DNA from 4 places in the Roseibium sp. LAB1 genome. Region 1 is predicted to be linked to each of the others. Evidence: riboswitches for the same ligand, from Rfam matches in the RefSeq annotation. Region 1 holds a riboswitch; each other region holds the start of a gene.
What was found. A riboswitch is a leader RNA that binds a small molecule or an ion and turns the genes downstream of it on or off. The one in region 1 is predicted to bind cobalamin.

Region 2: another riboswitch for cobalamin. It lies ahead of ACYQ54_RS02655 (hypothetical protein); the one in region 1 lies ahead of ACYQ54_RS03535 (energy-coupling factor ABC transporter permease).
Region 3: another riboswitch for cobalamin. It lies ahead of cobU (bifunctional adenosylcobinamide kinase/adenosylcobinamide-phosphate guanylyltransferase); the one in region 1 lies ahead of ACYQ54_RS03535 (energy-coupling factor ABC transporter permease).
Region 4: another riboswitch for cobalamin. It lies ahead of ACYQ54_RS19215 (ABC transporter substrate-binding protein); the one in region 1 lies ahead of ACYQ54_RS03535 (energy-coupling factor ABC transporter permease).

Annotation. Positions count from the first base shown of each region.
Region 1 is NZ_BAAGIB010000001.1:730,860-738,211, reverse strand. It holds gene ACYQ54_RS03550 (AAA family ATPase) at 251-3,145, opposite strand; gene aroQ (gamma subclass chorismate mutase AroQ) at 3,820-4,344, opposite strand; gene ACYQ54_RS03540 (hypothetical protein) at 4,396-4,629, opposite strand; cobalamin riboswitch at 4,954-5,164, shown strand; gene ACYQ54_RS03535 (energy-coupling factor ABC transporter permease) at 5,219-5,899, shown strand; gene ACYQ54_RS03530 (YHS domain-containing (seleno)protein) at 5,989-6,474, opposite strand; gene ACYQ54_RS03525 (hypothetical protein) at 6,665-7,036, opposite strand; gene ACYQ54_RS03520 (AraC family transcriptional regulator) at 7,220-7,352, shown strand, end outside.
Region 2 is NZ_BAAGIB010000001.1:549,222-556,573, forward strand. It holds gene ACYQ54_RS02635 (FecCD family ABC transporter permease) at 1-564, opposite strand, end outside; gene ACYQ54_RS02640 (ABC transporter substrate-binding protein) at 617-1,552, opposite strand; gene ACYQ54_RS02645 (ABC transporter ATP-binding protein) at 1,569-2,342, opposite strand; gene ACYQ54_RS02650 (DUF1636 family protein) at 2,339-2,743, opposite strand; gene ACYQ54_RS02655 (hypothetical protein) at 2,733-3,011, opposite strand; cobalamin riboswitch at 3,119-3,331, opposite strand; gene ACYQ54_RS02660 (S9 family peptidase) at 3,583-5,667, shown strand; gene ACYQ54_RS02665 (hypothetical protein) at 5,871-6,269, shown strand; gene ACYQ54_RS02670 (LysR family transcriptional regulator) at 6,274-7,200, opposite strand; gene ACYQ54_RS02675 (putative quinol monooxygenase) at 7,301-7,352, shown strand, end outside.
Region 3 is NZ_BAAGIB010000004.1:88,649-96,000, forward strand. It holds gene cobN (cobaltochelatase subunit CobN) at 1-2,241, opposite strand, end outside; gene cobW (cobalamin biosynthesis protein CobW) at 2,277-3,377, opposite strand; gene cobU (bifunctional adenosylcobinamide kinase/adenosylcobinamide-phosphate guanylyltransferase) at 3,374-3,925, opposite strand; cobalamin riboswitch at 3,959-4,176, opposite strand; tRNA gene ACYQ54_RS21900 (tRNA-Asn) at 4,511-4,586, shown strand; gene ACYQ54_RS21905 (cupin-like domain-containing protein) at 5,196-5,861, shown strand; gene nagA (N-acetylglucosamine-6-phosphate deacetylase) at 5,929-7,083, opposite strand; gene ACYQ54_RS21915 (SIS domain-containing protein) at 7,080-7,352, opposite strand, start outside.
Region 4 is NZ_BAAGIB010000003.1:266,948-274,299, forward strand. It holds gene ACYQ54_RS19200 ((2Fe-2S) ferredoxin domain-containing protein) at 1-32, opposite strand, end outside; gene ACYQ54_RS19205 (ABC transporter ATP-binding protein) at 32-802, opposite strand; gene ACYQ54_RS19210 (FecCD family ABC transporter permease) at 799-1,911, opposite strand; gene ACYQ54_RS19215 (ABC transporter substrate-binding protein) at 1,911-3,026, opposite strand; cobalamin riboswitch at 3,155-3,363, opposite strand; gene ACYQ54_RS19220 (ATP-dependent carboxylate-amine ligase) at 3,462-4,430, opposite strand; gene ACYQ54_RS19225 (outer membrane lipoprotein carrier protein LolA) at 4,450-5,097, opposite strand; gene ACYQ54_RS19230 (DNA translocase FtsK) at 5,182-7,352, opposite strand, start outside.

The sequences.
Region 1 (7,352 bases):
TATCTGCCCCCATCAACCCTCTTTCGCCTTTTAAGCGCATTGTCAGAATATGCAGCTATTGATTTAGATTTGATGACCGACGAGAAGCGGGCGTTTGTCTGCTGGTGCTTTGATTGGAAGGGAACCGCTTAGCGTGAGCCCCAATGAATGAAGCGACAGGGCACGGGAATTTGGGAGGCCGCGACAGCAAAGGGGTGGAGCAGGCCTTGTGCCCGATCAGGCAACTTGCCTTGACGACCACCAATCCGCCTCAAACCACTTCGTCTCCAGTCATGGAGCCGTAGCCGAGGTGGGTCAGAACGTTTGAAAGATGCAGGTCCGTGCCTGTCCGGCGGGCGTGGCTGGCCGATTTGTCGAGAAGCGTGCCCACCAGACGCCCGGCGTCCGGCCGGGTTGCACTTGCTGTGAGTGCAGACAGGCGCAGCAATTCGGCGTCGTAATAGCGCTCGCTGGATCTGCGGGTGAAACGGCGCACAGCAATCAGGCGCTCGCAGGCAGCGCCAGCATCTCCGCGTTGAAGATGGGCTTCGGCAATCCAGGCTTCCGCGTAGGGACGCGCCAGCACCGCCCCGGTGTCCAGATAGGCCTTCAAACCGTCCAGCATTCTGTCCAGTCCGGACGGATCGCCTGATGTGACGTGAGCGCGGCCGAGATTGATCTCAGCCTGGGCAAGCTGCTGCGCGAAACCCTGCTTTCGGCTGAGGGAGGCTGCGGCCAGAGCATGGCTTTCGGCTTCGGCGGAATTGCCCAGGAAGTTATGGGTGGTTGACAGGAAACAGCTGCTGAAGGCCTGGCAGAAGGCGTGGTCCGACAGGAGGGCGGCCGTTTCCAGAGACAGCGCGTTGTTTCGCAAGTCGTCCGGGCGGTCCATCAGAGCGTAGCACCAGCTCAGATAGGACCGTGCCAGAATACCGAGATCCAGGCTGTACTTGGTGATCATCTCGTCGAAATCGGCAGCCATGGCAGCTTCCACCGAAGACAGCAGCAACTGTTCGGCTTCAACCAGATTACCGACATAGAAGGATCCGACGCCGGCCATGTAAAGACCGGCAGAGACCTCCAGGCCGTTCTGTCTTGCCCGGGCAATGCGCAGGAAATCATCGCTGAGCGTCTTGGCAAAGGCGATGTCCGCCTGGACGATATGCGCACCCCAGAGGCCCCAAAGCATTTGCAGCATTTCCGGCGAACCGGTCTTGTTGGAGGTCAGGGTACGCGCGCGGGTATAGACCTCATGTACTTCGTTGGAGGCAAAGCCGTGATTGGTGATCAGTTGCGGCCCCAGGAGCAGCAGGAAACGGCTGACCGCGAGATCCCTTTCGGCCGTGTTTCCAATGTTCTGTGCCAGCTCCAGCGCCTTTTGAAAGTAGCGCCCGGCTTCCCGGTGGGCGGCAACGCGAACGGCCTCGACACCGGCAACCTCCAGATATTCAAGCGCGGCCGGGATGTTGCCGGCGTGCTGAAAATGTCGGGCAATGACTTCTGCGGCGACCGGTGGATAGCGTCCCGGAGCTGCGGTAAGCGCTTCGACGACACGCGCGTGATAGCGGCTACGTACCGTCGGCTCGATGGACTGGTAGGCAAGGTCCTGAACCAGACTGTGCTTGAACTCGAACAGACCATCTTCAGGAGCGCCGACCCGGTAGACCAGATTTGATCGTTGAAAGCTCTCCAGCTGCGTTTCCAGCACCTCTTCGGGCAATCCGGTGACCCCGGCCAGCAACGGGATGCTGAACTCCCGACCGATAACGGCGGCGACAAGCAGAATGTCCCCGTTGCCTGCAAGATGCGACAGCCGGGCCGCAAGGGTTTCCCTCAAGGATGCAGGAATGAGATTTTCCGCTCCCTGTTCGAAAAAATTGCTGCCACGTTCGCACGCGATGTTCATCAGCTCTTCCAGAAAGAGCGGGATGCCGTCGCACCGGTGGACGATGGTCTCTAACTGGACATCCGTCATGTCGGACGGACGCAACAGGTCCGCCAGTGCCCGGGCTTCGGGCTCGGGCAGATGGTCCAGCCGGCAGACGGCGTTGACGGAGCTTTCCAGATGCTCAGGACCAGAACCGGGACGTTTGCTGACCAGGGACAGAATCCGGCTGTTGCCAAGTGCGCCATGGAGCGCAGTGATCAGCTGCAGTGTGCTGGGGTCCATCCAATGGGCATCCTCGAAAACGAGAATGACCGGATTGACATCCGCGAGTTGCCGAAAGCAGGAGACAAGAGTTTCGACCGGATTGTCCGCTGCGACATGCGGCTGTGTGACGTGGCTGTCGATGCCGCCGCCCTTGAGTACGGCGCGCAAGTTGGCACTGTCGCGCAGGGTGTCGAGGCCGAGGTCATTCAGAAAATTATGGATGACAGTGCTGAGCAAGGCCGGGCTTTGCATACCCTTGAGACCCAGAAACGAGTAAAGACCCTGCGCAACCGGAAAATAGGGGGTGCGCCTGTGGTGGGCGGAGCCTAGGAAACTGAGAACGAGCGGTTGATCCGCCTGAACCTTTTTCAGGAAGGCGTTCAGAAGGCTCGACTTGCCGATGCCCGGTTCGCCTTCAATGAGGATCGATTGCGCCAGGCCTGTCTTCGCGGTCGACCAGCTTTTCGCCAGAACGCGCAGTTCCTTCATGCGGCCCATGAAGAAACGGAGTCTCGTATCCCGATCACCAGTGTCGAAGCGTGTTGATGGAACGATTGCAGGAGACACTTCCCAGGCGGTTTCTTCCCCTTTGCCGAGCTGAACCTTTCGCGCCATGAAGTTGCTGCGAAAGAGCGCCCGTGCATCTGCCGAGACCAGCAGGACATTTCCCGGTGCATGCTGTTCCAGGTGTGAGGCGGCTTCGTAAACGGGGCCGGAAACGGCCCTGGGAGACATGTTCGGGCCGGAATCGAGACGAATGAAACCTTCGCCGCTGGCAATGCCGCAGCGTAAACGCGCCGGACACTTGAAACTGCTCCATTCGAAACTGCGAAGTATTTTCTGGGAAGCGAGCACTGTTCGCTCTGCATCCAGTTCGTGAGGTTGAGGCACCCCGAAGACAAGAACCTTCTGACCGCTCGGCAGATTGACGAGCTTGCCACCGAATTCGGAAGCGGCCACGGCGCATACGGTGGCGAACCGGCGGTCGAGAACCGCCAGGTGCTCCTCACTCATCTGGTTGTGCACTGCTGCCGGATCATCAAACCCGAAAACGGCAACGCTCAGGGACGCTCGGAACGAGCTGTGTGAACTATCAAGATCTGCTTGTAAATTACCGTTATCCGGAGACTTTTCAGTCTTCCGGGGCGATGGCGTCTTAGCCTTTCCGGTAGAAGAGAATGTCATTGCCACCCCGAAAATTCCAAGAATTATTCAAAAACAGAATCCGGTGCCGGTACAGTCAAAACAATTTATAGTTGCTTTGACCCAACAACAAACCACAAAAGTTACCAACAAACCAACAATGTCAAAAATACTATGCGTCAATGCTGATTTGACGCTTGGAGAGGCCCAGCGTCAGTTCAGATCGGGGCTGGAAAGGCAGTCGCCGTGTCCTGGAATCGTGCGCAGGCTACCGTTATTGGAGACATGGTCTCGATTGGCATTTCCAGGGATTGGATTTGCGTTCGTGAGAGACGTTTGCGAATTTCTGAACGGCGAACTGACCGGCCGGATTTTCACCCCGCATACGATGCGAGGTCTGACCGCAAGTAATTGCAAGGGCGTGCGTATCTGCCGCCGGGTCTCGGAAATTGCCGAGCGGCGTCAGCCGTAAACGTCAGTCGCGTGGCTTCGATAGCTGCTGGCGGTCAACAAAACCGTCGCAAGCCGGCTTCGAACGCGAATGCCTAGTCGTGGACGTCCACGAGGCCTTCGAAGAGTGCATTCTTCGCACCTTCTGACAGGCATTCCACGGTTACTGCATCAGCAAAGGCCTGCTTGTCGGAGGCTTCAACCGGGCTTTTTGCCAGCAACGTCAGGATGTCATCGCCAAGGCGCAGCAGCTCCGGCCGGACGTCCTTGATGAGGTCGGGAACGTTCTGAGGGCGGGGTTCGCCGCTGTCCCATCTTGCAATCCAGCAGGTCTGAATGTCCTTGGCGGCATCGATCTGAGCCTGGAAAAACAGCGTAACATTGTCGGCGGACAGACCGTTTTCGACAGCCTTGGCGCGGGCTGCATCCAGAACCACTTTTTCCCGCGGCAGGTCCTCGACGGGCTTGTCGTTGTCCGCTTTCCAGGCGGCAACCGGCTTCATGAAGGACAGACGCTCATTGATGGCGCTGAACAGTTCTTGCGGAGCCGCCCAGCCAGGGACGGCGGTGGCAGCAAGGAAGGAGGCCGCAAGAGCGGTCAGGGGAATCGATTTCAACATGCCGACAGACTTTCACAGGTGTGTTCCCGCTTCAAGTCTTCAGGTTGTGAGTTATTTCTTTTCAACCGACCTGCTGATTTCGGTGATCACACCGAAGGCCACGGCAGCCATTATCTTCAAAAGTCCGCTGTCGATGGCCTGTTCGCGGGTCATGTTACCAAGGAATATCCCCGGATACGGTTCTGCGATGGCGCCAAGGGCGACACCGGCGGCGAGACCGACCTGAATACAACCCAGGAAAAAGACGACGCCAGCGATAAGCGTTCCCAACTTCGTAAAGGGCATTGTAAAGTCTCACAATGTGCTTTGTATGCGATTGAGGTTACCTTTCATTATGGTTTCCGCAAGTAAAAGTAACAATTACCCTAAATATAGAAAAGTTTAATAAAACATATATATATTTTACATCTGCGTGATTTTGGCTGTAGATACTGAAATTACCTGAAGTTTCAATCTTTTGGCCGAGTGAATTTGTTTCGTGTCTCGGCTTTCCTGTTTGCCGAGACGACCGTTTTCACCCTGTATCCTCAGGGCGCAAAATTTCGGTGCAATGTCGCATTCTGGCCGAAAATGGCGAAAATTCGCTTGCAGTGTTTCGCCAATCCCTGCAAACCTAAAGCGTGCGATGGTTCCGCCCGAACAAGCGTAAGGGCGGATGAAATGGGAACACGGTGAGGCGTACCCAACAGGGACCTAGACCGTGGCTGCCCCCGCAACTGTAAGCGAAGAGCAAAGCCCTTCAAGCCACTGGAGTGATCCGGGAAGGCGGGCAGCGCAGAGACTCGCGAGCCAGGAAACCTGCCATCCAGCGGTCCCACCGGGGCCGACCGACAACATCTGCTCGCGCACGGAGGGTGCGCAATGGAGAAATGACATGCATATCGAACCCGGCATCGTCGACGGTGCCAAGATCGTTCTCAGCTACGGTACCGCTGCTGCTTCCTTCGGCCTCTTGGGCAAAATGGCCCTGGACACGATCCGCAAGAGCGGCCTCGTCAGCCTTGCCGTGCGCTCCGTCATCACGACGGTTGCCGTATTCTGCTTCTTTGAAATTCTGCCGCATTATCCGGTCGGCGTTTCCGAAGTGCACTTCATTCTGGGGTCCACCCTGTTCCTGATGTTCGGGGCCGGCCCGGCTGCCATCGGTCTTGCCGCCGGGCTTCTGCTTCAGGGCGCGCTGTTTGCCCCCTTCGATCTGCCGCAGTACGGCATCAACGTCACCACGCTGCTTGTGCCGCTGTGGGCCGTCAGCATGCTGGCCAAGCGGATCATTCCGGAAAAGACCGCGTATGTTGACGTCAGCTACGTTCAGGCCCTGGCCCTTTCCACCACGTTCCAGGCCGGTATCGTTGGCTGGGTTGCTTTCTGGGCGTTCTATGGTCAGGGCTTCGGTGCCGAGAACATGGCGTCTGTCGGCTCCTTCGGCTTTGCCTACATGCTTGTGATCCTGGGCGAGCCGCTGGCCGATCTGGCTGTTCTTGCCGCTGCCAAGACACTGGCACCGCTGACCAAGAACCTTGCGTTCGAAAGCCGTCTGCACGACGCGGCAGCCTAAGTCTCCAGGCTTTTGCTGATTTCAAACCACAAAGGGCGGCCTTGGGCCGCCCTTTTTTTGCCTGTCGGCCGGGTGAACCGGCGAACCTGTCAGAGATCCGTAGCCGCAGTCGTGCGGATCTTCTTCCAGTTGGCGTCGGCCTTGGCGATGGTGCCGGACTGGTCCTTCTGGAATTCGCGGAAGATCGCTTCGTTCAGGAACAGGTAGAGCTTGCCGTCGACAACGGCGGCGAATTGCGGGTCGCCGTCGAATTTCTTGCCAACGGAAACGCCAAAGGTGCAGAAGCCGCCGTTTTGCGGCAGATAATGGTCAGGATGCGCGGTGAACGCGTCCATGGCTTCCTGCGACGCGAAGTAATAGGCAACACCGTCGTGAACGGCGGTGTATTGCGCAGTTCCGTCAATGCGATTGCCCAGGCTGACAAAGGCCACAGGATCGACGCCGTGGAGGCCGAGCGGACTGCCGGCGGCGGTCAGCCCGCTGGAGGTGTTGTATTCGTCAGCAGCCAGCGCCGGGGCGGAGAGGACGGCAAGGCTCAGCAGCGTTGCGGCAACAGCGGATTTCATCAAGGACATTTTCTACTCCTGAAAGGATGTGAAGGTTGAAGGCCGGACTTGTTCCGGTGCCTCTACCTTGCGTCCGCTTTGCCGGTGTCTCCATGTCCGCAAGTTCCCGAGGATTTGCAGATCGTCCGGATTGCGGGGTAAAAAAACACCGGCTCGAGGGCCGGTGTTTTCACGCCAGTCTGCGGGTGGGAGACGCTGCTCAGGCAACCTGCGGAACCGTTTCCTGCGGTTTGGCAAGCCCGACCACGGTCAGAACGGCAATGGCGTTGACCAGGTAATAGGCAAAGTCGAGGCCGGTAAAGCCGAAGGCAAACGGTGCAGCCAGAAAGACGATGCCGACCGCAAAGTCGACAGCCAGATGGACCGAATAGGGCAGGATGCGAATGATCCCGGTCTGATGATCCGTCAGGATCGTCAGGGCAAGGGCCGCGAACCCGGTCAGGAAGGACAGCCAGAAGGCAAGCGGGTTGGATTGGCCAAGGTCCAGAAAAACAGGCAGGGATATCAGGCCGAGGGCGACAGGATAGTCGAGATAGGCATGCATGGTCTTGGTAACGAAGCGGAGGGACATCTTTCAAGTGCTCCAGGTTGGGTTGCCATGGGCGAATTGCCCACGTGCACAAAGATGTTGGCCTCTTCGGCTTCTATCCATGCACGAAAGTCCCTCAAAATTGACTGATCGTCCGGCAGCCTTGCGCTTTGTGAGATTGAGGCAAAAATGCCGAGGTAACACCCAAACCGGAACCCGACGCGCATGAAACACGACGCCCTGACCCAGATCCTGGACGCCTTGAAGCTTCGCGGCTCTGTCTATTTCCATACCTGCTTCTCGCCGCCCTGGGCGGTACGGGTGCCGGCTTTCGGCAATGTGGCGCGGTTCCACATGG
Region 2 (7,352 bases), 180 kb from region 1:
GAAAATCAGGATATTGGCGATCGCCATGATGATGAAGGAAACGGCGACACCCGCAAGCACCAGCCGGTCGGCACTGGTGGCAGACGCGAACCTGGTCACACCTAGCACCAGGAAGGTTGCTGCAAGCGCGCCGGCGAAAGCCATCAGTGGAACGGTCATGAGGCCAAGAAAAAGGCCTGTGTGCAAAAGCGCAAGAATGGCCCCCGCCGCCGCTCCGGAAGAAATACCAAGCAGATGAGGATCCGCCAGCGGATTGCGCGTGACGGACTGCAAGGCAGCGCCGACCACCGCCAGACCGGCGCCGACAAAACCAGCCAGCAGGGCGCGGGGAAAGCGGATTTCCCAGACGATGGCGTCCCGGCCCTTGGACCAGTCGGTCTCGAAAAGGCCAGGCACCGTGCCGTTGGCGAGGATCTTGAAAACAGTGCTGCCGGGTATTGCGACGGCCCCCGCGCCGATGGCTGCCACGATGGACAACCCGAGAACCAGCACCCCTGCCGACAGCAGAACGCCATTGCTCCGGAACCAGCGGGGTTCGGAGCATTTAGTCTTCAGCACAGTCATGATGGATCATCACTCCTGCCCGCCGCGCCTGCGAGAGGCGTCATCAGCAAGGTCACTCTCCCCAGAAGGCTTCGGCGAGTTTTCCGACGGCCTTGAGGTTTCGCGGACCCGGGGTTGCCTCGACATAGTCCAGCACGACAAAGCGGTCGTTCCTGACCGCCGAGATACCAGCAAGGGCAGGATTGCTCTCCATGAAGTGCCGTTTCTGTTCCGCTGTCACTTCGCCGTAGTTGACGATCACGACCATGTCCGGATCTTTCTCCACCACGGTTTCCCAATCGACGGTCGCCCAGCTCTTTTCGAAATCATCCATTACGTTGACGCCACCGGCAGCCTCGATAAGCGCTGTCGGCATGGCATACCGCCCGGCGGTGAATGGTTTGTCCTCGCCGCTGTCGTATACGAAGACCTTCAAGGGGTCTTCATCGGCGGGCACCGTGGCCGCGATCCGATCCAGCTCCAGCTTGTAAGAGGCTACCAGGTCGTAGGCGGTGTCTTCCACGCCGAAGATCTTTCCCAGGTTGATCAGGTCGTTATAGAGATCCTGAAGCGAGGCCTTCGGCTTGTCGCCGACATGGATGCAGGATTCGGTCAGCTCATAGACCTTGATGCCGAAGGGCTCCAGCGTTTCGGGCGTCACTTCGCCACCAACCTTCATGCCGTAGTTCCAGCCCGCGAAAAAGAAATCCGCATCTGCCCCGATCAGCACTTCCTTGCTCGGATATTTTGAAGCGAGTTCCGGAAGCTCGGCCACGCCTTCGCGCATTTCCGCGTCCAGGGTCTTCCAGCCGGAAATCCCGGTATACCCGACCATCCGGTCACGCAGGCCGAGCACCAGCATCATCTCGGTCAGATTGACATCATTCGAAACGGCGGCTTTTGGCGGTGCATCGAAGGTGACCGAACGGTTGCAGCTCTGCACGGTGGTCTGCGCAAATGCAGGGCAGGCCAGAAAGGTGAGCGCGAGGCCCAAGGCAATTTTTTTCATTAATTTCTCCAGGAATTCAAAGATGGAAGGTCAGGTAGCGCTCTTGGCTGGAAGACAGGTGTTCCAGCCGGACCTGTACCGAATAGGCCTGCTCGATGTTGCCGGGGGTCAGCACCCTCTCCGGCGCTCCGTGGGCAACCAGCCGCCCCTCATGCAGCAACAAGACCTCGTCGCAGACACGGTTAGCCAGATTGAGGTCGTGCAGGCTAGTGACAATGGTGATGTTCAGATCGGCGATCAGCTCCACGATCTCGAGCTGATGACGGATATCAAGATGATTGGTCGGCTCATCCAGAACGAGAAGCTTCGGTTCCTGCGCTAGGGCGCGAGCCACCATCACGCGCTGCCTTTCACCGCCGGACAAGGTGCCGAAAGCCCTTTGCGCATAGGGCAACAGATCCATTTGCCTGAGACAATTGTCGACGATCTCGGCATCCCGTTTGCCTGCGCTGGCAAATCCGGTCGCGTGGGGGCGCCGGCCAAGGGCGACGATCTCGCGAACCGAAAGGGCAAAGTCTGTCGGCTGTTCCTGCAGCACGGCGGCAATCGTTTGCGCTGCTTCTCTGGCACTCATGTGCCAGAGGTTTCGGCCATCCAGCAGGATGTCACCCGACTTCGGTTTCAAGAAGCGGTAAAGAAGCCGCAAAAGAGTGGATTTGCCGGCACCATTTGCACCGGCAATTCCCAGAACCTTACCTGCAGCCAGGTCGAAGCTGACCGGGTGCAGGATGGTCTTCCCCTGCCCCGTCTGCCAGCTGACCTCGCGGACGAAGAGATCAACCCCAGTCATGAGTAAGCCGTTCCATCAGCTTTTGAGACAATCATCGCTGCCGGAACCCGGCCTTGCGAAGCGTTCCAACGCTTGCCGTGGTGTTCACCGGTCGTCTCATATCCGTTCTCGATCTGGCGATAACGATTGGCGTAGTCGACCAGTTCTTCGATGTCGGTATCGTCTTCTATGTCACCAAACAGATAGATCGCCTTGTCGGTTGCCTTGAACGCCAGCGTGCAAGGTCGCGAACAGGTCTCCATGTTGGCTGTTCCGGATATCTCGAAATCGTCTCCAACAACAGGGACGGCCTGTGCCATTGCACTCTTCAATTTGCAGATAAGTCCATAGCCGGGGTGGCAACTCTGTCCTTTGTGACGGCATGTCGTGCAGACAAAAATCTTGTGCGGGTCATTGCTCATGGCGCACCTCCACTCCTTCTGCCTGACAGCGGGCAGCCGGTTGGAGACGGGCAAACGTCTGACCGGCAAGACTGCGCGCGGCGCTGCCGAGTGGGGAGGAAATGGTACATTCATTTTGTAATGTTATTACATTACCTTGAATCTTGTTTGCAACTGGTTTTTGCCTTCCGTCCGGCGCCATCGCACGCACTGCGCGCGCCGCCAGCGGGTCGGCTTCTGTCAGGAGGTTTGCAAGTCTTGAGATTTCAACAGACAGTTTCCGGTTCATATCGCCCTCCGCGATTTCGCGGGGCAGTCAGGAACCGAATGTGCAACTTTGCCGGCAGATGCCGAATAGCCATGTCACTCACTCCTCCGGGGCACCCCGCCCGGGTTTAGGTTTAAGGTGAAATGGCAGGTCTCCTGACTTGCGGGTCGTGGCTTGCCTGATCCTTCCCGGGGTCTCCCCAGTGGCGCTTTCAGGTTTGCTCGCCGCTCACAGTTGCGGGGGCAGTCACGGATTTGGTGCCTTTCGGCGTGGTCGCACCGTGTTCCCTTTTAATCCCGGTCCGGAGTTCGGAGTCGGGAACCATCTCTTTCTAAGTGCGCGAACGTCCGGAAATTGTCAAAGACTTTCGCCGCTGGCGTTGGTGATGGAGGGGAAAACAAGCCAGAACGGCAGCCTGAAACGCTTTCTCAAGCGCAAAAATCAGGGGCGTGAAGGAAGCGTGTCTTGCAAGCCAGCACGTACACAATCAACCGCCGGACACTTCAGAAGGCTGTCAAAAGATAAAGTTGTCCGCCCCCCTGACAGGATTGTCCCTCTTGCCTTCGGGGCTCAAAAATCTTACCTCCGAGCCATGAAACAGGATGCCCTCCCCCCCCGCGCCGATGCGCGCCCCGTCACCCTTGAGACTCACGGCATTACCCGCCAGGACGACTACGCCTGGTTGAGGGCGGACAATTGGCAGGAGGTCATGAAAGACCCGTCCGTGCTTGACGCCGATATCCGCGCCTACCTGGAAGCGGAAAATGCCTACCACGATGCCCGGATGGCTCCGACAAAGGCACTGCAGGAACAGCTCTTTGCCGAGATGCGCGGCCGCATCAAGGAAGACGACAGCTCAGTTCCGGCTCCCGACGGCCCCTTCGCCTACGGCCTCAAGTATGAAACCGGTGGCCAGCAGCCGGTCTTCTTCCGCACCCCGCGTGACGGCGGTGCGGAAACTGTTCTTCTCCACGGCGACAAGGAAGCCGAGGGCACGTCCTATTTCCGGATCGGCGGTGTGAGCCAGTCGACGGATCACAAGCTCATTGCATGGGCCTATGACAACAAGGGGTCGGAATATTATTCGCTGAGACTGCGCGACGCCGAAACGGCGAAGGACTTTGACTACGCCATCGAAGACACGGGCGGTGGCGGTGTCTTCTCCGAAGACAGCCGGTATGTGTTCTACATTCGCCTGGACGCCAATCATCGGCCTTCAAAGCTGTTCCGCCACGAGATAGGCACCGATCCTGCCGCCGACGTGCTCGTGTACGAGGAAAAGGATGCCGGCTTCTTCATGGGGGTCGGCAAGACCCAGTCGGGCGACACGATTGTCATCGATATTCACGACCATGAAACGTCCGAAGTCTGGATGATCCCGGCAACCGATCCGACCGCGGCACCGGTGCTGGTCGCCGAGCGCGAAACCGGCATCGAATATTCGATCGACGATCATGGCGATACGCTTTTCATTCTGACAAACGCAGGCGGTGCCGAGGATTTCAAGATCGTCACCGCGCCGAAGAGCAATCCCGGCCGCGAAAACTGGTCTGACCTCGTGCCTCACAAGCCAGGCTGCCTGATCCTGTCCCACTGCGTCTACAAGACGTTCATGACACGGCTGGAGCGCGAAGACGGTCTGCCGCGCATCGTGATCCGCCGGCTTGCCGACAACATCGAACACACCATTGCCTTTGACGAGGAGGCCTATTCGCTTGGCCTTGGCGGCGGTTACGAATTCGACACCGACACGATCCGCTTCACCTATTCCTCTATGACCACGCCTTCGCAAACCTTCGACTACAATGTCGAGACTCGCGAACGGGTTCTGCGCAAGGAACAGGAAGTGCCTTCCGGGCACGATGCAGGCGATTACGTCACCCGCCGTCTGATGGCACCTGCCGCCGATGGCGAAACTGTGCCTGTGTCCGTGCTGTACCGCAAGGACACCAGGCTCGACGGCTCCGCACCGCTGCTGCTTTACGGCTATGGCTCCTATGGCATCACCGTACCGGCAAGCTTCAACACCAATTGCCTGTCGCTGGTCGACAGGGGCTTCGTCTACGCCATCGCCCATATTCGCGGTGGCAAGGACAAGGGCTTCCATTGGTACAAGGATGGCCGGCGCGAGAACAAGAAGAACACCTTCACCGACTTCATTGCCGCGGCAGACCACCTGGTTGCGGAAAACTTCACCTCGCATGAGCGCATCGTCGCCCAGGGCGGGTCGGCCGGCGGAATGCTGATGGGCGCGATCGCGAACCTGGCGCCGGAAAAGTTCGGCGGGATCATTGCCGAGGTTCCCTTCGTCGACGTTCTGTCGACCATGCTTGACGATACCCTGCCGCTCACCCCGCCGGAGTGGCCCGAATGGGGCAATCCCATCACGGACAAGGGTGCCTACGAATACATCGCCTCCTATTCGCCCTACGACAACGTCGAGGCAAAGGCCTATCCTGCCATCCTGGCGGTTGGCGGGTTGACCGACCCGCGGGTGACCTATTGGGAACCGGCAAAATGGGTCGCCAAGTTGCGGGCGACAGGGACCGGCGACAATCTTCTGATGCTGAAAACCAACATGGAAGCCGGCCACGGCGGCGCTTCGGGCCGCTTCGACCGGCTGAAGGAAGTTGCCGAGAGCCAGGCATTTGCTCTCCTGGTGACCGACAAGGCCTGACAAGGCTCAGACCGGAACAATATTCGGGGGCGCGGCACAGTCCGCGCGCCCGAAAGCCCCAAGGCTGTTCACGTGTGGGCACCGCATGCACCCGAGCGAACGTGACTTGATTTTGACCAAGTCTTCGGCTCATGTGAGAGCTGTTGCAAATCAATCAATTGAACGGTCTTCGACCGTGCCGATCCTGTTCACTGGAGCCTGTGATGACCAGCTACCGCCCTCTTCCGCACCGCATCGCCCACGGGCTGAAAAAGGGGTTGCGCCTGGTTCCGATGATGGCCGCAGTTCTCAGCCTTGCTGCGTGCCAGTCGTATGACACCTCGGGCGGCAATGTGGTCGAAACGCTGCTGTTCTCCCCGACCTTCACCAAGAACCGGCAGGACATCCCCAGCACCTACAACACGCCATATGACTGCCGCAGCTTTACCGGCAGCGGCTGGAAAGGCATTGCCGGCGGCAAGGTCTTCAACTTCGGCCAGAAGTACATCATCTCCCAGGCCGGTTGCTTCAAGTCGGAAGGCGAATGCAAGGCGTGGCTCTCCATCATGTCCGGCTATATCGACCAGCCGCGCTACATCCGCTGCAATCCCTATACCGCGTAAGGCATCAGGCGGATCTGGTTGGATCACGCTGAAGGACGGTCCCCTGAAACACGGGAAGCGCAGCCATGAACGGCTCCATGTAATCCAGCAGGCAACGTGCCCGGGCGTTGAGCAGTCTGCCGGTCGGCCACACCGCGAAGATGTCCCGCTGCTGCCCCTGCCAATTGGCGAGCACCGGTCTCAGACGGCCAGAGATCAGGTCGTCGGAAATCTCGCTCGCGGGCAACAGGGCGAGCCCGTGACCGTCACCGGCAAGCTGGCGGGCAAGACTGATGTCGTCCACAACGATACGGGCATCGACCGGCACGGTCTCGCGCTTGCCCGTCTCTTTGTTCGTAAGTTGCCATTGCGGTAACGTGGACACCCGAACCACCTTGTGCTGGCCGATCTGCTCCGGTGTCTCCGGGGCGCCAGCCTGCTCAAGGTAGGCTGGCGCTGCCACAAGCACAGTTGCCACCACCCCGAGGCGTTTCTGATAAAGCCGCTCGTCGGTCTGCGGCCCCGCCCTCATGGCGATATCGACCTTGTGTTCGAGCAGGTCCTTGTTCTCGTTGCTGAGCGTCAGCGTCAGCCGGATCTCCGGATAGGCCTCAAGAAACCCGGACCACATGGGCTGCAGAATGCCGATGGAAATATTGGTGGGCGCCGCAACCTTCAAGGTTCCCTGAAGACCGTGAAGGTCGGCACTCAACCCCTCCAGTGTCACCTCCGCGTTTTGAACGAGATCGGCAAACGCCTCGAAATAGGCTTCGCCCGCGACCGTCAGGGCAAATTTGCGCGCAGAACGGAAGACCAACTGGGTTCCGATTGTCTCTTCCAGCTTCGCCAGGCGCCGGGTCACCGTCGCCGCCGGCAACTCCAGGTGCGCAGCCGCTTTGGCAAGGCTACGATAACGCGCGATATGGACAAACAGGGCTATGTCGTCAAGCATGATTCCGTTTTCGCAATTTAAACTCTCATTATTTGATATAGATTGAGATAATGGAAATCAATAAATCTGTCTTCGTCCTACACACACAACGGAGACACCCATGGGCAATTATTTCATCAGCGCCGGCATCGAACTGCAGCAGGGCGCAGACC
Region 3 (7,352 bases), on a different contig from region 1:
GTCGCAATCCAGAGGGTCGAACCCGTCAAAACCAAGGTCCGCCGCGATCGCCCGTTGCAGGCTTTGCTGCCCAGGTTTACTGCCGCGCGGGACTCGTGCCAGGGCAACCAGCAGATCAGTCAGAAGATCGCCAGCCGGGCTTTCTCCAAGAATATGCAGACCATCACGGATCTGCAGTTCCTTCAGGTCGCACAGATGAGCATCCAGACGTGCAAGGCGGGTCTCCTCGTCCATCTCGTCGGAAATGCCGATATCCTTGTCGAGGCCGTGCCTTGCGGCGGCATCCAGAATGTCGCGGGTCAACGCCTTCAGGCGGCGCGGGTCAACACCGCTTGCCAGATAATACTCATCAAGCAGCGTCTCCAGCTCTTCGGCAACGCCATGGCTCTCCGCCCGTGCCAAAGGCGGCGTCAGATGATCGACGATGACGGCGGCCGTCCGCCGTTTTGCCTGCGCCCCCTCGCCCGGATCATTGACGATGAACGGATAGATGTTCGGAACGGGCCCCAGCACCGCTTCCGGAAAGCAGCTTTCGGCAAGCGCCAGGGCCTTGCCGGGAAGCCATTCCAGATTGCCGTGCTTGCCGAGATGGATAACGGCATCGGCGGAGAAATGCTCCCGCAGCCAGATGTAGAAAGCGAAGTAGTGATGTGGAGGCACCAGGGCCGGGTCGTGATAGGTGTCCTTCGGATCGATATTGTAGCCGCGTGCCGGCTGAATACCGACCACCTGGTTACCAAACCGATGCAGCGCCAGCCGGAATTGGCCGTCCGTCACATGGGGATCACCCGAGGGTTCACCCCAGCGTTCAACGACGGCTGACCGTACCCTCTCCGGCAGGCCGTTGAATGCGCTACGATAGTCCTCGAGAGACAGCGCCTGGTATCCTTCCTTGCCGGAACGGCCTTCCAGGGCGTTGGTAACGCCCGAAGTCAGGATATTCATCAGGTCGGCAGATGTTTCCGGAACGTCTCCGGCGTCGTGTCCAGCAGCAGCCATCGCCTTCAGCATTTGAACGCAGGACGCAGGTGTGTCGAGCCCAACCCCATTGGCAAGACGCCCATCCCTGTTCGGATAATTTGCAAGGATCAGCGCGGATTTTTTGCTAGATGCCGGTTTCCGTCCGAGTTTCGCCCATGCCGCCGCAAGCTCTGCTGTAAATCTGATCCGATCAGGAACAGGCGTAAAGGCAACCGGGGTCGATTGAGTGGCCTCATCGAATTTGCCTTCTTCCTTGAAGGAGACTGCCCGGGTGAGGATCCGTCCGTCGATCTCCGGCAGCACGACATGCATGGCGAGGTCACGGATCGACAGGCCCTGATCGCTTTCTTCCCAGCCCTCTTTGGAGGAAGACGAAAACACAACTTGCAGCACCGGTTTGCCGGGACGATCGAGCGGAGTCGGCTGGTGCTCGGCCCCGGCCCTGGAAACGGCAAAGGCCGTTCCGTTCAGCACGACATCGGGTGGTGCTGCGTCGAAGAGACTTTCCAGGACGGCAACGGATTCCGCTTCCTTGAGGCTGGACACGTAAACCGGCAGTGCATTGACGCCAGCCTTGTCGAGCGCACCGATCAGCGCATCCAAGGGCGCGGTCTGGGCACCTTGAACCAGAGCGCGGTAGAAGGTGATTGCCGCAACGGGTCTTGCAGGATCGCGCCAGGATGCCTTTAGCTGCTCTATGTCGGGTGCGGCTTTGCCAGCGAGATAGATCCCTGCACGAGGAAGAGGCACCGGCTGCGCCGGGTCCTCACCCTTGCCGATCAGGTGAGCGGCATATTTCAACGCGTTCGCGTAATTTTCCGCTCCACCTTCCACACAGTAGCGCCAGAACCGGTGCACTTCCGCCGAGGATATGGTCGAGCGGGAGGTTAGGTCCTCGTCCCACTTGTCGTCACCCGGAACGACAATCAGATCGATGCCGTTCGCGCGGACCTCTTCCTCGAACCTTTCCAGGCCATAGCGCCAATATTCGACCCCGCCCAGAATGCGCAGGACAATCAGTCGTGACCCGCGCACGGTCTGTTCGGCGTAAAGGTCAACCGAATACGGATGCGACAAGGCCATCAAGTTGGCGAGGCGGAGCTCCGCACGGTCAGCCCCAAGCCGGGCCTGTGCCGCGGCGAAACTCCCCAATTCGGTGTCTGCTGCTGACAGGAACAGAATGTCGGCGGGAGACTGGCCGAGGTCGACCGCGTCCCCACCGTCATCGATCCGGCGCGTCTGGCTGGCAAGAATGTGCATGCTTGATCTTTATTTCCAGCGTCTTTCCAACGTTGTCAGGCAGCAGCCGTCAATTCACCCAGCAGGCCACGAACCGCAGGCAGGTCGAGGCCCTTCAAACCGATCACGACCAGTCTGCCGCTGCTCTCGGCGCCGGCGGCGAACCAGGTTTCGACACGCGGGCCAACGGCCTGCACCATTGCAGGAGCTGCCTTTCCCTCGATCGTCACGGCTCCCTTGATGCGCAGAACGCCTTTTTGCGCCATGGCCTCCAGAACTTTCGCCTCAGCGTCTTTCAGACTGGCAAACGAGGAAACTTCCAGTACGTGGCTTTCAAAATCGTCGTGGTGGTGATGATCGTGATGATGATCATCATCGTGGTCGTGGTCATCGTGATGATGGTCATCATGGTGATGATGATGCTCGTGACGACCAGCCATGTCGTCCTCGGCGGCAGAACCTCTGCCGAGCAGAACTTCGATCGGCAGCGTCCCGTTTTCGGAAGTCACCACGTGGACCGCCGGGCGCACGTCGGCCGCAATCTTGTCGTGCACCTGCTTCAGGGCCTCTTCGGAAATGAGGTCTGCCTTGTTGAGCACCACCAGATCGGCGCAGCGCAACTGATCATGGAAGAGTTCCTCCACCGGACTGTCATGGTCGAGAGCTTCATCCGCTGCCCGTTGTGCAGCAAGCGCTTCTTCATCCAGCGCGATCCGGCCTTCGGCAAGGGCGGCGGCGTCCAGCACCGTCACAACACCATCAACCGTCACCTTCGGCTTCACGCTTGGCCAGGAGAATGCCCGCACAAGAGGCTGCGGCAGAGCGAGACCGGAGGTTTCGATCACGATATGCTCCGGAGGATTGTCGCGGGCAAGCAGCATTTCCATGGTCGGCAGAAAATCATCGGCAACGGTGCAGCAGATGCAGCCATTGGTCAGCTCGACCACTTCTTCTGCAGCGCAATCGGGATCCGCACATCCGTTTACCAGAGATCCGTCGAAACCCATGTCCCCGAACTCGTTGACGATCAGCGCTATTCGTTTGCCATTGGCATTGGTCAGCAAATTGCGGATCAGCGTGGTTTTGCCAGCGCCAAGAAACCCCGTGACAATCGTCGCCGGAATTTTCGCGCCCGGCTGGAAGGAAGAAGTGGTCATAGTTTGATATCCGGTTGTGAAGTGGGTTTCAAAAGCATTGGCAGGCCTGCAGCAACGAAGACGACCTGTTGGCACCCTTGCGCCATATCCTGGTTCAGACGGCCCTGCCCATCGCGGAACGACCTCGACAGACGGTTCTCCGGCACGATCCCCATGCCAACTTCGTTGGACACAAAGACACAGGGCCCTTTCAGGTCCGCCAGTACGGCGCAAAGCCGCGCCGTTTCAGTCGGGATGTCCTTGTCGGCAAACATGAGATTGGAAAGCCAGAGGGTAAGGCAATCAACCAGAACCACCCGGTCCGGTCGACATTCCCTCTTGAGAACGGACACGAGATCGAGCTGCTCTTCGACGGTCTGCCAGGAAGGGCCACGTTGATCTTTGTGGGCAGCTATGCGGCTGGCCATTTCATCGTCGTGGGCAGCACTCGTTGCCACATAGACTTTTTGCAAACCGGTTTCGTGGACAAGCTTTTCCGCGAACCGGCTTTTTCCGGATCGGGCACCGCCGAGAACCAGCGTGGTCCTCTCGCCAGTTGAATGCGTCATTCCATCTCCCAGCCGTCCGCCCGACAGCGCCATAGGGTTGCCAATGCGACGGCCGGTCTCCTGGCTTGCGGCTCAGCGCGGTCTGTACCCCTTCCCGGCTCCATCAGGATGCCAGTGGTTTTCGTACAGCCACTCACCGCTCACAGTTGCGGGGGCAGCTCCGGATCTAGGCCAGATGAGGCCTGCACCGGATTCCCGTTTCATCCGGATCGGGCAAAGCCTTCTCCGGAACCGTCGGTTTCTTCCTAACCGGATCTTCAGGCCGACACAAGCAGCAGAAAGGCCCGGCTGCCAAACCCGAGATATCATCCAGACGGCCCGCCTTAGTACCCACTTGCGCCAAAGTCCCGAAAAGGCTGGGCAGAAATGATCGGATAAGGCGTTGGCAATTGTCGTGGAACGTAGGGTTTTCCAAGTTCAACGGCACGCCTAGCCATCTGAAATATATTGAGTTTTCCACACCGCACCTAAAAAAATGACGGCATGATGAAAAAAACACTCTCGGGGGCTTGGCAAACGGATCAAGCCTTTGATATACGCATCTCCATCGACGGGGCGGCAACGCGCTGACCCCGAGCGTGGTGATCCCCAGTAGCTCAGTTGGTAGAGCAAGCGACTGTTAATCGCTGGGTCGCTGGTTCGAGTCCGGCCTGGGGAGCCATCACCGCTTCTTCTTCTTTTTCATCAATTTGCCGATTTTACGCCTTGGATTACAGTATTGTGTCCGGTCTCGTTCTTGTTGGCGAAGTTTCGCCGCAGCCTTTCCGAACCCAATATCCAGGTTAAGAGACGCATCGGAATTCCGCTCTCACGACCCAAATGATTCTTCTGCGCTTGGTGATCTTTGCGCTGCTTTGCGCATGGCCTTATTTTTTGGGTCGTTGAACACCTGCTGAAGTGCCACTTTTCTTGATAAAGCTTCAGGTTGCCCCTATCGTAGAATTACCCAACGTCACCACATCTGATATCCACGTGACCGACTGACCGATGGCATGACCCGCAGATTCCAAAAGGCGTGGTATTTTTCATGATCGGCACTACCGACCAAACAATTGCTACCGTTACGGAAACTCCGGACTATGCCGAGTTTCTCAGGAAACACTGCAACAGGGAACAACCCTTGCTTGTCAAGGGTTTGGCAAAATCCTGGCCTGCTCGGGAAAAATGGGTTTCAAACCGATTGCGAACGGAACTGCATTCCCAGCCGAAAGTTCGTGACAGGGGTGTCTTTTTCGTTAGCCGGGCACCTGTCCTTGAACAGGATATCGAAATGCCCGGGTTTCTGAAGCAGATTCTGACCTCAGATCAGGTAATGGAAGATTCTGTTGCCTGGCGGTTCTGGATAAACAGCAAGAACAATCGAACCGAATTCCACTACGATACGAATGCGGAGAATGTCATCACCGTTCAGGTGAAAGGGCGGAAGGAATGGGTCCTGGTTTCGCCGGAGACTCCGTTGCCTTGCTATCCGTTCACAAACTTTTCTCTGCTGAAGGATGAAGAGAAGCTGTTGCGGAACAAAAAGTTCTACAAATTCGATCTCGAGGAAGGCGACCTACTCTACCTTCCACCACTTTGGTACCATCGTGTGGTTGCCAAGGAAGACGAGAACATCAACATCAACTGGACCTTCACGAAACGCGAAACCTCTGTCGTCACGAAAGAGTTCAAGCGAGACATGGAACGATGCGGACTGCTGCATGCTTTCAAGAACAGCAAATCCTCCCTTGTTCGGAACTGTTACGGAACCGCCATTCGCGCTCTGCCTAATGTCGGAGGTATCGGCTGGGGGCTGAAATCGTTCATAACATCACCCTATTCGCCGAGCCGCGGTGCTCTTGTCAGCCGCTTTTTCAAGGAACTGTTGCAGATCCCGAATACGCTGCTGACATTCCCGACAGTTCGATCAACGCTCAAAAAGGTCGACAGGACCTAGGTAGGCGAACACCATGTCCACCCTGGATATCGGGATATCAAATTTTGCGACCAGAAGACTTGCCTGATTAGTCAACGGCCTGCTTTTCTCCTGCAATCCAGACATTCTGAACTTCGAGTGCATTGTTGAACTGCACGAAATCAGCCGGGTAGCCCTCCTCGAGATGACCGAGGGGGCGGCCGAGAACATCCGCGGGATCGCTGGTGGCCATTGCAAGCGCTGCCTCGAGCGGCAGCTTGAGAGTTTCGGTGAGAAATCTCAGGGAAGCCGGCAGGTCGATATCCGCACCAGCCAGGGTACCGTCAGCCAGCGTCAGCGTGCCATTGCGGCGAAAGATTTCCCGACCGCTCAGGAAGAAGGATGTGACATCGGTGCCGGTCTGGGACATGGCGTCGGTCACGATGAAGATCTTGCCCGGACCGGTCTTGGCCTTGATCGCCACCTGCATCGCGACGGGATCGACATGGACCCCGTCAGCAATGATGCCGACGTTGAGTGAGCCCAGATCGAGAGCTGCGCCTACAAGGCCCGGTTCACGGTGTTGCAGCGGGCTCATGGCGTTGAAGAGATGGGTGACCATCGACGCTCCAGCTTCAGCCGCCGTCCGGCACTGCCGATAGGTGGCCCCGCTGTGGCCAAGACTGACGTGGATTCCCGCGTCGGACAGTTCGGAAATCTGCTCCGGTGGCACCGTTTCCGGTGCCAGAGTCATGATCAGGCTCGGCAACTCCCGCGCGGCGCGCAGGTAGAGCGACATGTCTTCACTGGTCAGAGGCCGGATAAGGTCCGGATCATGCGCGCCCTTGCGCCCCGTAAAGAGGTGCGGCCCCTCCAGATGCAGTCCGTGGAACCCCTTCACCCCTTTCGCCCAGGCCGCGATGCCGAGATCAACGACTTTCCGTGTTATCGCGGGAGTGTCGGTGATCAAGGTGGGGGTCAGTGCTGTCGTACCCAGGCACACATGCGCGGCGCAAATACGCTCGATATCGTCGACGGTTTCAGCATCGCCCAGCATCAGCCCCCCGCCGCCATTGACCTGAAGGTCGATCAGACCCGGCGTCAGGATACCCTCACCGAGATCCACCGTTTCCACACCGTCCGGCACCTGATCCTTGAGGCATAGACCGGCCACCTTGCCATCGCCGACAAGCAGGGCTGTGTTCGCATGGATTTTCTCACCATCGAAAACCCGGCTGCTGAGGTAGGCGGTTGTGGAGGTCATACGGTCTGGGTGACTTTCTTCAGGTGCTTGGGAACATCCGGATTGAACCCCCGATGCCGCGCGAACCATTCGATGAAGGCGTAAAAAGAGACAATCTGAACCAGGGCATCGGTCAGCGGATGGCCTGTCGCCTGGAAATCGAGTTTTTTGGCCCGCTCCACCTTGTCAGTCGTAGCAAAGACACTTCCACCCTGGTCCACCATACGATCTGCAGCCTGGGCAAGCCCCTCTTCGGCAGCATCACGCACGCCAAGGGCCAGGATCGGATA
Region 4 (7,352 bases), on a different contig from region 1:
GCCTTCGCAAGAAGCAATATGGTTGGACGCATCAGGCAGCTCCAGCTTCAACAGGAACGATATAGGGATAGGTTTCCACCTCGCCGACCAGGGCGGCGACGCCGTAGGATTCGCGGATGCGGTCGGGTGAAAGCACTTCCCTCCAGGATCCCGTGGCGACGATCCGGCCGCCGGACAGAAGCGCCAGCCGCGTGCAGTAGCGCGCCGCAAGCGACAGGTCGTGAACCGCGATAATGATCGCCATACCGGTTTCCTCGGCCAGCGATCTGACCAGACGCATTGTCTCCATCTGGTGTTTCAGGTCGAGTGCGCTTGTGGGTTCATCAAGCAGCAGCGCCTGTGGCTGCTGGACCAGGGCCCGGGCAATCGCAACGCGCTGACGTTCGCCACCGGAAAGCCGGGCAACTTCGGAAAAGGCGTGATGGGCCATGTCGACCCGCACAAGAGCGTCGATTACGAGATCCCGGTCCGCGGCCCCCAGGCTTCCGGAAATATGTGGCGTGCGGCCAAGTTGCACGAGGTCGATGACGGACATGGCCACGTCATCCGGTATATGTTGCGGCACATAGGCAAGCTTGCGGGCATAAGCTTTGCGGTTGAAGGAAGCCTGTGGCCTGCCCTCCACTTCGATGCTGCCCTGTCCCGGCGTTGCAAGCCTTGCCAGGCATTTCAGCAGGGAACTCTTGCCTGCGCCGTTGGCTCCCAGCAGACCGAGGCATTCGCCCTTTTCTACGGCCAAGGAAATGTCTTGCAGGATGGTTCGGCTGCCATAGCTGAGCGACAGCCCCTTTATGCAAATCATTGCAGTGTCCTCCGACGTTGCCTCAGGATCAGGTGAACGAAGAGCGGTACACCGACATAGGCGACGACGATGCCTACGGGAATGACGGCCGGTGAGAACAGGGATCTGCCGATGGTATCGGCGACGAGAAGCAACAGAGCGCCAACGATCATGGAATACGGGATCAGCCAGCGGTGATCGTTGCCAATGGTCATGCGGGCGATATGGGGTGCTACCAGACCAACGAACCCGATCACGCCGGTAAAGGCGATGATGCCTGCCGTCAGAAGGACGGAGAAGACCGCTGCCGCCAACCGGGTGGTTCTGAGATTGTAGCCGAGAGAAGCGGCGGTTTCCTCGCCTGCTGAAAGTGCGTTGAGTGCCCAGGAAAGTTTCCAGAACACAGGCGTAGCCAGGGCCAAAATGACAGTGGAGACCAGGACCTCGTCCCAACCGGAAGCGTTCAGCGAGCCGAAGGTCCAGTGCACGATGGCGGACAGCTGCTCCTGGGTCGCGACGAATTGCAAAGTGGCCGTGAAGGCGCTGAAGAGATAGGTGAGGCCGATACCGGCCAGAATGATGGTGGTGGCGGACACGCCGCTGAGGCCTGCAATGCCGAGCACGATGGCCGCGCACAGGAGCGAGGAGGCAAATGCCCCGCCGACGATCAGATAGTTGCCGATATCCGGCATGGTGAGCGCACCCGCAAGGATGGCAAGCGCGGCGCCGAAGGCGGCGGCGGGAGACAGGCCGACGGTAAAGGGGCTGACCAGCGGGTTCCGCGTGATGCCCTGCATGACCACGCCGGCAACGGAAAGGCCGGCACCGGCAACAATCGCCATGACGATGCGTGGCAGACGCAGCTGCAGGACCACTTTTTCCTGCAAGGTGGAAACTTCTGCGATGAGTCCATCCGATAACACGAAGCCGAATGTGATCTGCAGTGCCTGACTGAAGGACAGGTCGTTGGCGCCGAGCGACAGGGCCCAGAGCGCGATCATGATGAGAACCAGAGTGCCCGCCCCGCATAGAAATGCGGCTTTGGCGGTCCGGCGGGCATAAGCCCGCCGGATGTCGCCAGGTGCAACGGTGGCGCGTCCGGCCAGGCCGGACGAAATGAAACCGTTCATCATCGGCCTTCGGCTTCGGTGATACGGGTCCAGTACCGGCCGGGATAGGACACGCCCTGGAAGTCTTCCAGCCAGGTCTTCATGACCGCGTCCGGGTCGACATCCTCAAACCGGTCCGGATAGAGCCACTTGGCGATGGCAAGCGCTCCGATCATCTTGGAACAGCCGCCGGCAAGGTAATAGTTCATGTGATAGACGCTGCCGGTGCCCATGGCAGGAACTTCGTCAATGCCCGGTCGAGCGGCGAATTCCTGAAAGAAGGTATCGGAAAACTCGGCCGGATGAAGAGGGTAAGAGCCCGGTTGAAGCTTGACCACCAGGTCCGGCTTGGCAACGAGAATTGCCTCGGGGTCGATTTCGAAATTGTGAACCGTGCCGCGTTCCCTGGGCTGGGTGCCGATATCTATGGCTTCGAAAATGTTGCGGCCGCCGCCCGCCTCGATCATGTCGTGCCAACCGGATCCCTGGAGAACCGACCGGAACGGTGTCTTTTCCTCCAGATAGACCTTTCTGGTGTCGACACCGCTCAGGCGTTCCTTCAACAGGGAAATGTGCTCGGTGTAAAAGGCATTCAGTTTTTCAGCGCGTTCTGGTTTGCCGAACATCTTGCCAAAGGCGTCGATGTTGGACACGTGTTTCAGCACGTCCCAGCCGGTCAGAACCACAACGGGAATGTCGAAGGGTTTCAGCGTGTCGATCGCTTCTTCCCATGCGCCGTTGCGCGGGAAGATGACCACATCCGGTTCCAGCGCGATGATCGCCTCGTAATTCGGCTCGCGCTGACCGGTGCCGACCAGCATGTTGTCCTGCAGATCCGGCCAGTAGGTCGGGTCGCGGGTCACCCAACTGTCGACACCAACGATGATCTTCATTCCGCCGACGGCGCGCACAAATTCGGCATTGTAGCGGTTGAAGACGACAACGCGTTCAAGCGGTTTTTCGAAGCTGAGTGTACGGCCGGTATCGTCTGTAATTTCAACCGGTTCGGCGAATGCGGACGCGGAGATCAACAGCAGACAGACGATGAGAAGTGCTGCGTTGATTGATTTCCAGACGCGTACCGGGATTCGCCCGGCAGCGGCGCGATGTCTGGATATGGAATTGTATGTGAGCAAAGGTCCCGTGCTCCAGTTGCGGCGGAGCAAACGGAGACGGGCATGACGGAAACCCGATCAGAAATCGGTCACCGCGCGACAGGCGTGCGGAAATCATTGGACCCTCCTCCAGGACACCCCGCCCGGGTTTGATTGAACAAGTGCCGGCAGGTCTCCTGGCTCACGGGTCATCGCGCTCCCCGGCCTTCCCAGATCCTGGCGGATCCAGTGGCCAGCTTGAGGGCGCTCGTCGCTTACAGTTGCGGGGACAGCTCCGGAGTTGTGACGTGCTCAAGCTTCCGCCACGCACCGGATTCCCTTTTCATTCCTTGCGGAAACCGACTGTCTTTTGTCGTCATTTTTTGCGATGACGTCAACAGTGCAGGCTTGGCCTCCCTGGCGATATGCAGCCGCCATTGTCAGATGGGCACGCTGGCAGGGTGCTTTCGCGAATTCTCATGCGTCAAACATCGCCTCGAAGACACGTTCGTAGATCTGATTGACGGCGGCCGTTTCTTCCGAACCCTGCCGGGCAAGATTACCGAGACCGGGCGCGGCGTTGACTTCCAGTATGACGGCGTCTCCATTTGCGCTGGCGGCGTCCGTCAGGATCAGGTCGACGGCGGCATAACGCAGGGCAAGGGCCTGCGCGGCCTTGCGGGCAAGGGCTGCAAGGTCCGGGGCCAGGGAGCCGGTGACAATTCTGGCGGTTCCGCCCGCGGAGAGGTTGACCACGGGCAGAAGCGTGACCGTCTGGCCGGGTGCGGGGACCGTTTCCATCATCAGCCCCTGCTGGGAGAGTTCGAAGGCGAGACGGGGATCGGCCGCGTCGATGCGTGGATCAGCGTCGATGATCTCGGCAATGCTGCGATGGCCGTCTCCGGAGATCCGCGGCGAGCGCCGTTCGATCGCGCATAGGACATCGCCGTCCAGCACGATAATCCTCAGTTCCAGTCCGCGGATTTCCGGCTGCACCAGCAGCTGGTCGTTGCTCCTGGCAAGGATGTAGAGGGCATTCTGGAGCGTGTGACAGGTGTCAACCCGCACCACGTCTCGCCCTTCCCGGCCGCAATTGGGTTTGACGTAAAGCGGAAAGCCGTGCTTCCCGGCAAAATCCAGAACATCTTTCGGTGCGCGGTGGCCGTCGCTGATGTCCCGCGCGAAAACCAGATGTCCCTCCGGAACTGCCAGGCCCGCCGCCTTCAGAAAGGCGGCGGCATAGGCTTTGTCCGTGGCAATTTCCGCTGCGCCGAGCGTGTTGAGATCGAACCGGGTTCCCTTGAAGAACCAGCGCTTGCCCGACGGGCTCTCGATCAGGCCGGCATGGCCGTGGCTGTCGCCCGCCGTCAGGCGGTAGCCTTTGCGGGCGCAATAGGCTTCAAGCAGATCGAAGACGAGTGCGCGCCGGCCGGCCGGTTCGGTCATGCTGTGGCCAGCCGGGGGATCAGTTCTTGTTCTGGCGGGCGTTGGCCAGATAGTCGATCTTGAACAGGTCCGGATTGGTCGGGCCGTTGGAGACGACGTTATAGACCGCAACGGAGGTGTCGTAGCCCTGCTGGTCGGTGACCGTCCACTGCTTCAGGGCGTAGTCCTTGGCATCAAAAATCAGCGTCAGCGTGCCGGAGTTGAACTTGGTCTTGTCGAAGATCGTCACGGTGATCAGGTCTTCTTCCACCAGCACGTTGGTGACGTTGGTGTCCTTCTGCAGGTCGATATCGTCGGACAGCAGGAAGCGCAGAGGTGTCTGGCCGAGCGGCCAGATGTCCTGGGTGTTCAGCTTCCGGTCGCGGACCGACACCGACTTGCCGTCGGCCACGATGTCAAGCACGGAAGGCTTGTTGTAGTAGAAGCGCACCTTGCCCGGACGGGCCATGTAGAATTTTCCGTCGGACTGGTTGCCGTCAGGACCGAACTGGATGAAGTCGCCATGCATGGTCTTCACCGAGTTGAAGTAGGTGTTGAGATCCTTGAGGGCTTTTTGTTCCTGCTCGGTCAGCGCCGCAGCGGGCAGCAGTGCCGACAGGGACAGTGCCGCGGCCAGGCCGGCTGCCAGCAGAGGTTTGATCAGGCGGGAAGCGAAGCGTTTCAGCATGATGCAATGTCCTAAATCGTTCTCTCTGTGACACGTTTCCCCTTAGCTAGGGAGCGTGTGTGGCAAAGCTTTGGCAGTCTACCATCAAAAATCTTCGTCCACGCCGTTCTGCACGAGAATCTCGCGCTTTCCGGCGTGGTTTGCGGCGCTGATCAAACCTTCGTTTTCCATACGCTCGATCAGCGAGGCGGCGCGGTTGTAGCCGATGGAAAGCCGCCGCTGGACGTAGGAGGTCGATGCCTTCTTGTCGCGCAGAACGATGGCAACCGCCTTGTCGTAAAGATCGTTGCCCTCTTCGCCACCGGCAAGGCCGCCGCCATCGTAGGGGCTGTCGGACTCGTCCTCTTCCTCGGTCACGGCTTCCAGATATTGCGGCGTGCCCTGAACCTTCAGGTGCTTGACGATATCCTCGACCTCGTCATCGGCAACGAACGGCCCGTGCACGCGCTGAATGCGTCCGCCACCGGCCATGTAAAGCATGTCACCCATGCCCAGCAGCTGCTCGGCGCCCATTTCGCCCAGGATGGTGCGGCTGTCGATCTTCGACGTCACCTGGAAGGAGATACGGGTCGGGAAGTTGGCCTTGATGGTCCCGGTGATGACGTCCACCGACGGGCGCTGCGTTGCCATGATCAGGTGGATGCCGGCAGCACGGGCCATCTGTGCCAGACGCTGGATCGCTCCTTCGATGTCCTTGCCGGCAACCATCATCAGGTCGGCCATTTCATCGACGATGACGACGATATACGGCATGGCTTCCAGCGGCAGCTGCTCTTCTTCGTAGATCGGCTGGCCGGTGTCGCGGTCGAAACCGGTCTGGACGGTCCGGGTGAAGGATTCGTTCTTTTCCAGCGCCTGCTTGATGCGCGTGTTGTAGCCGTCGATGTTGCGGACACCCATCTTGGACATCTTCTTGTAGCGGTCTTCCATCTCTCGGACGGTCCACTTCAAGGCAACGACGGCTTTTTTCGGATCGGTCACGACCGGTGTCAGCAGATGCGGGATGCCGTCATAGATGGACAGTTCCAGCATTTTCGGGTCGATCATGATCATCTTGCACTGCTCCGGTGTCAGCCGGTAGAGCAACGACAGGATCATGGTGTTGATAGAGACCGACTTGCCCGAACCGGTGGTACCGGCCACCAGCAGGTGCGGCATGCGGGCCAGATCAGCAACGACGCTTTCGCCGTTGATGGTCTTGCCGAGGGCCAGCGCCAGCTTGGCCTTGGACTTTTCGAAGTCCTGGGCGGCCAGCAGTTCGCGCAGGTAAACCGTTTCGCGGCGGGCATTCGGCAACTCGATGCCGATGGCGTTCTTGCCCGGGATCACCGCCACGCGAGCGGAAATCGCGCTCATGGAGCGGGCAATATCGTCGGCAAGGCCGATGACGCGAGAAGACTTGATGCCCGGGGCAGGTTCCAGTTCGTACAGGGTGACGACCGGACCGGGGCGCACTTCGATGATTTCGCCGCGAACGCCGAAATCTTCCAGCACACCTTCCAGGATGCGGGCATTCTGTTCCAGCGCGTCCGCGGACAGGCCCGGCACCTTGCCGGTGGTCTTCGGCTCGGCCAGAAGCCGCAGCGGCGGCAGTTCGTATTCTTCCGGCGCACCGAGGAAAGACGGCTGTGCCTCTTCGATCGCCCGTTTGCTCTGCTTCGGACGCGGAGCCGGGGGAATGACGCGACCGTTCGATGCCGGCTGGGCCGAAGCCTGCGGCGCGGTGTCCGGCGCGGCGATGCCGACCGGAACGGCCTGGCGCCCCGTGACGGGACCCTTGTCGATCATCAGATCGTCAGGTTCGAAGGTATCGCCGTCCTCGTCGTAATAGTCTTCCGCATGCGGCTCGTCACCATCGTCCGCATGGCGGCCACGCTGGTAAAAGTCGTCCAGACCGTCGTCATCCTGCGGTATCAGCCTTCCGGCCAGTGCTCTGCGGAACGCCTTGAGGCGGCTGCCCTGCCGGGTGTCTTCCGGTTCGAAGTCGATGTCGTCTTCATCTTCGTCCCAGTGCTCTTCCTCGTCCTGGACCTGGGTGCGCTTCAGGCCTGTCAGGCGGCGCAACTGTGCGGCGGTCTGAAGGCCGAAATGCTCCATCTGGCCAACGAGAGCGCTCATGAAGATGCCGATACGGGACTCGCCGTCCTCGTCGTCGAAGTCGAGCTCGTGATCGTTGGATTTGCCATGGCCAACGGGTGCGGCGACAGGTTCGACGCGTTCGGACGGAGCGCCAACGCGGCCCAGCCATCCGGCGG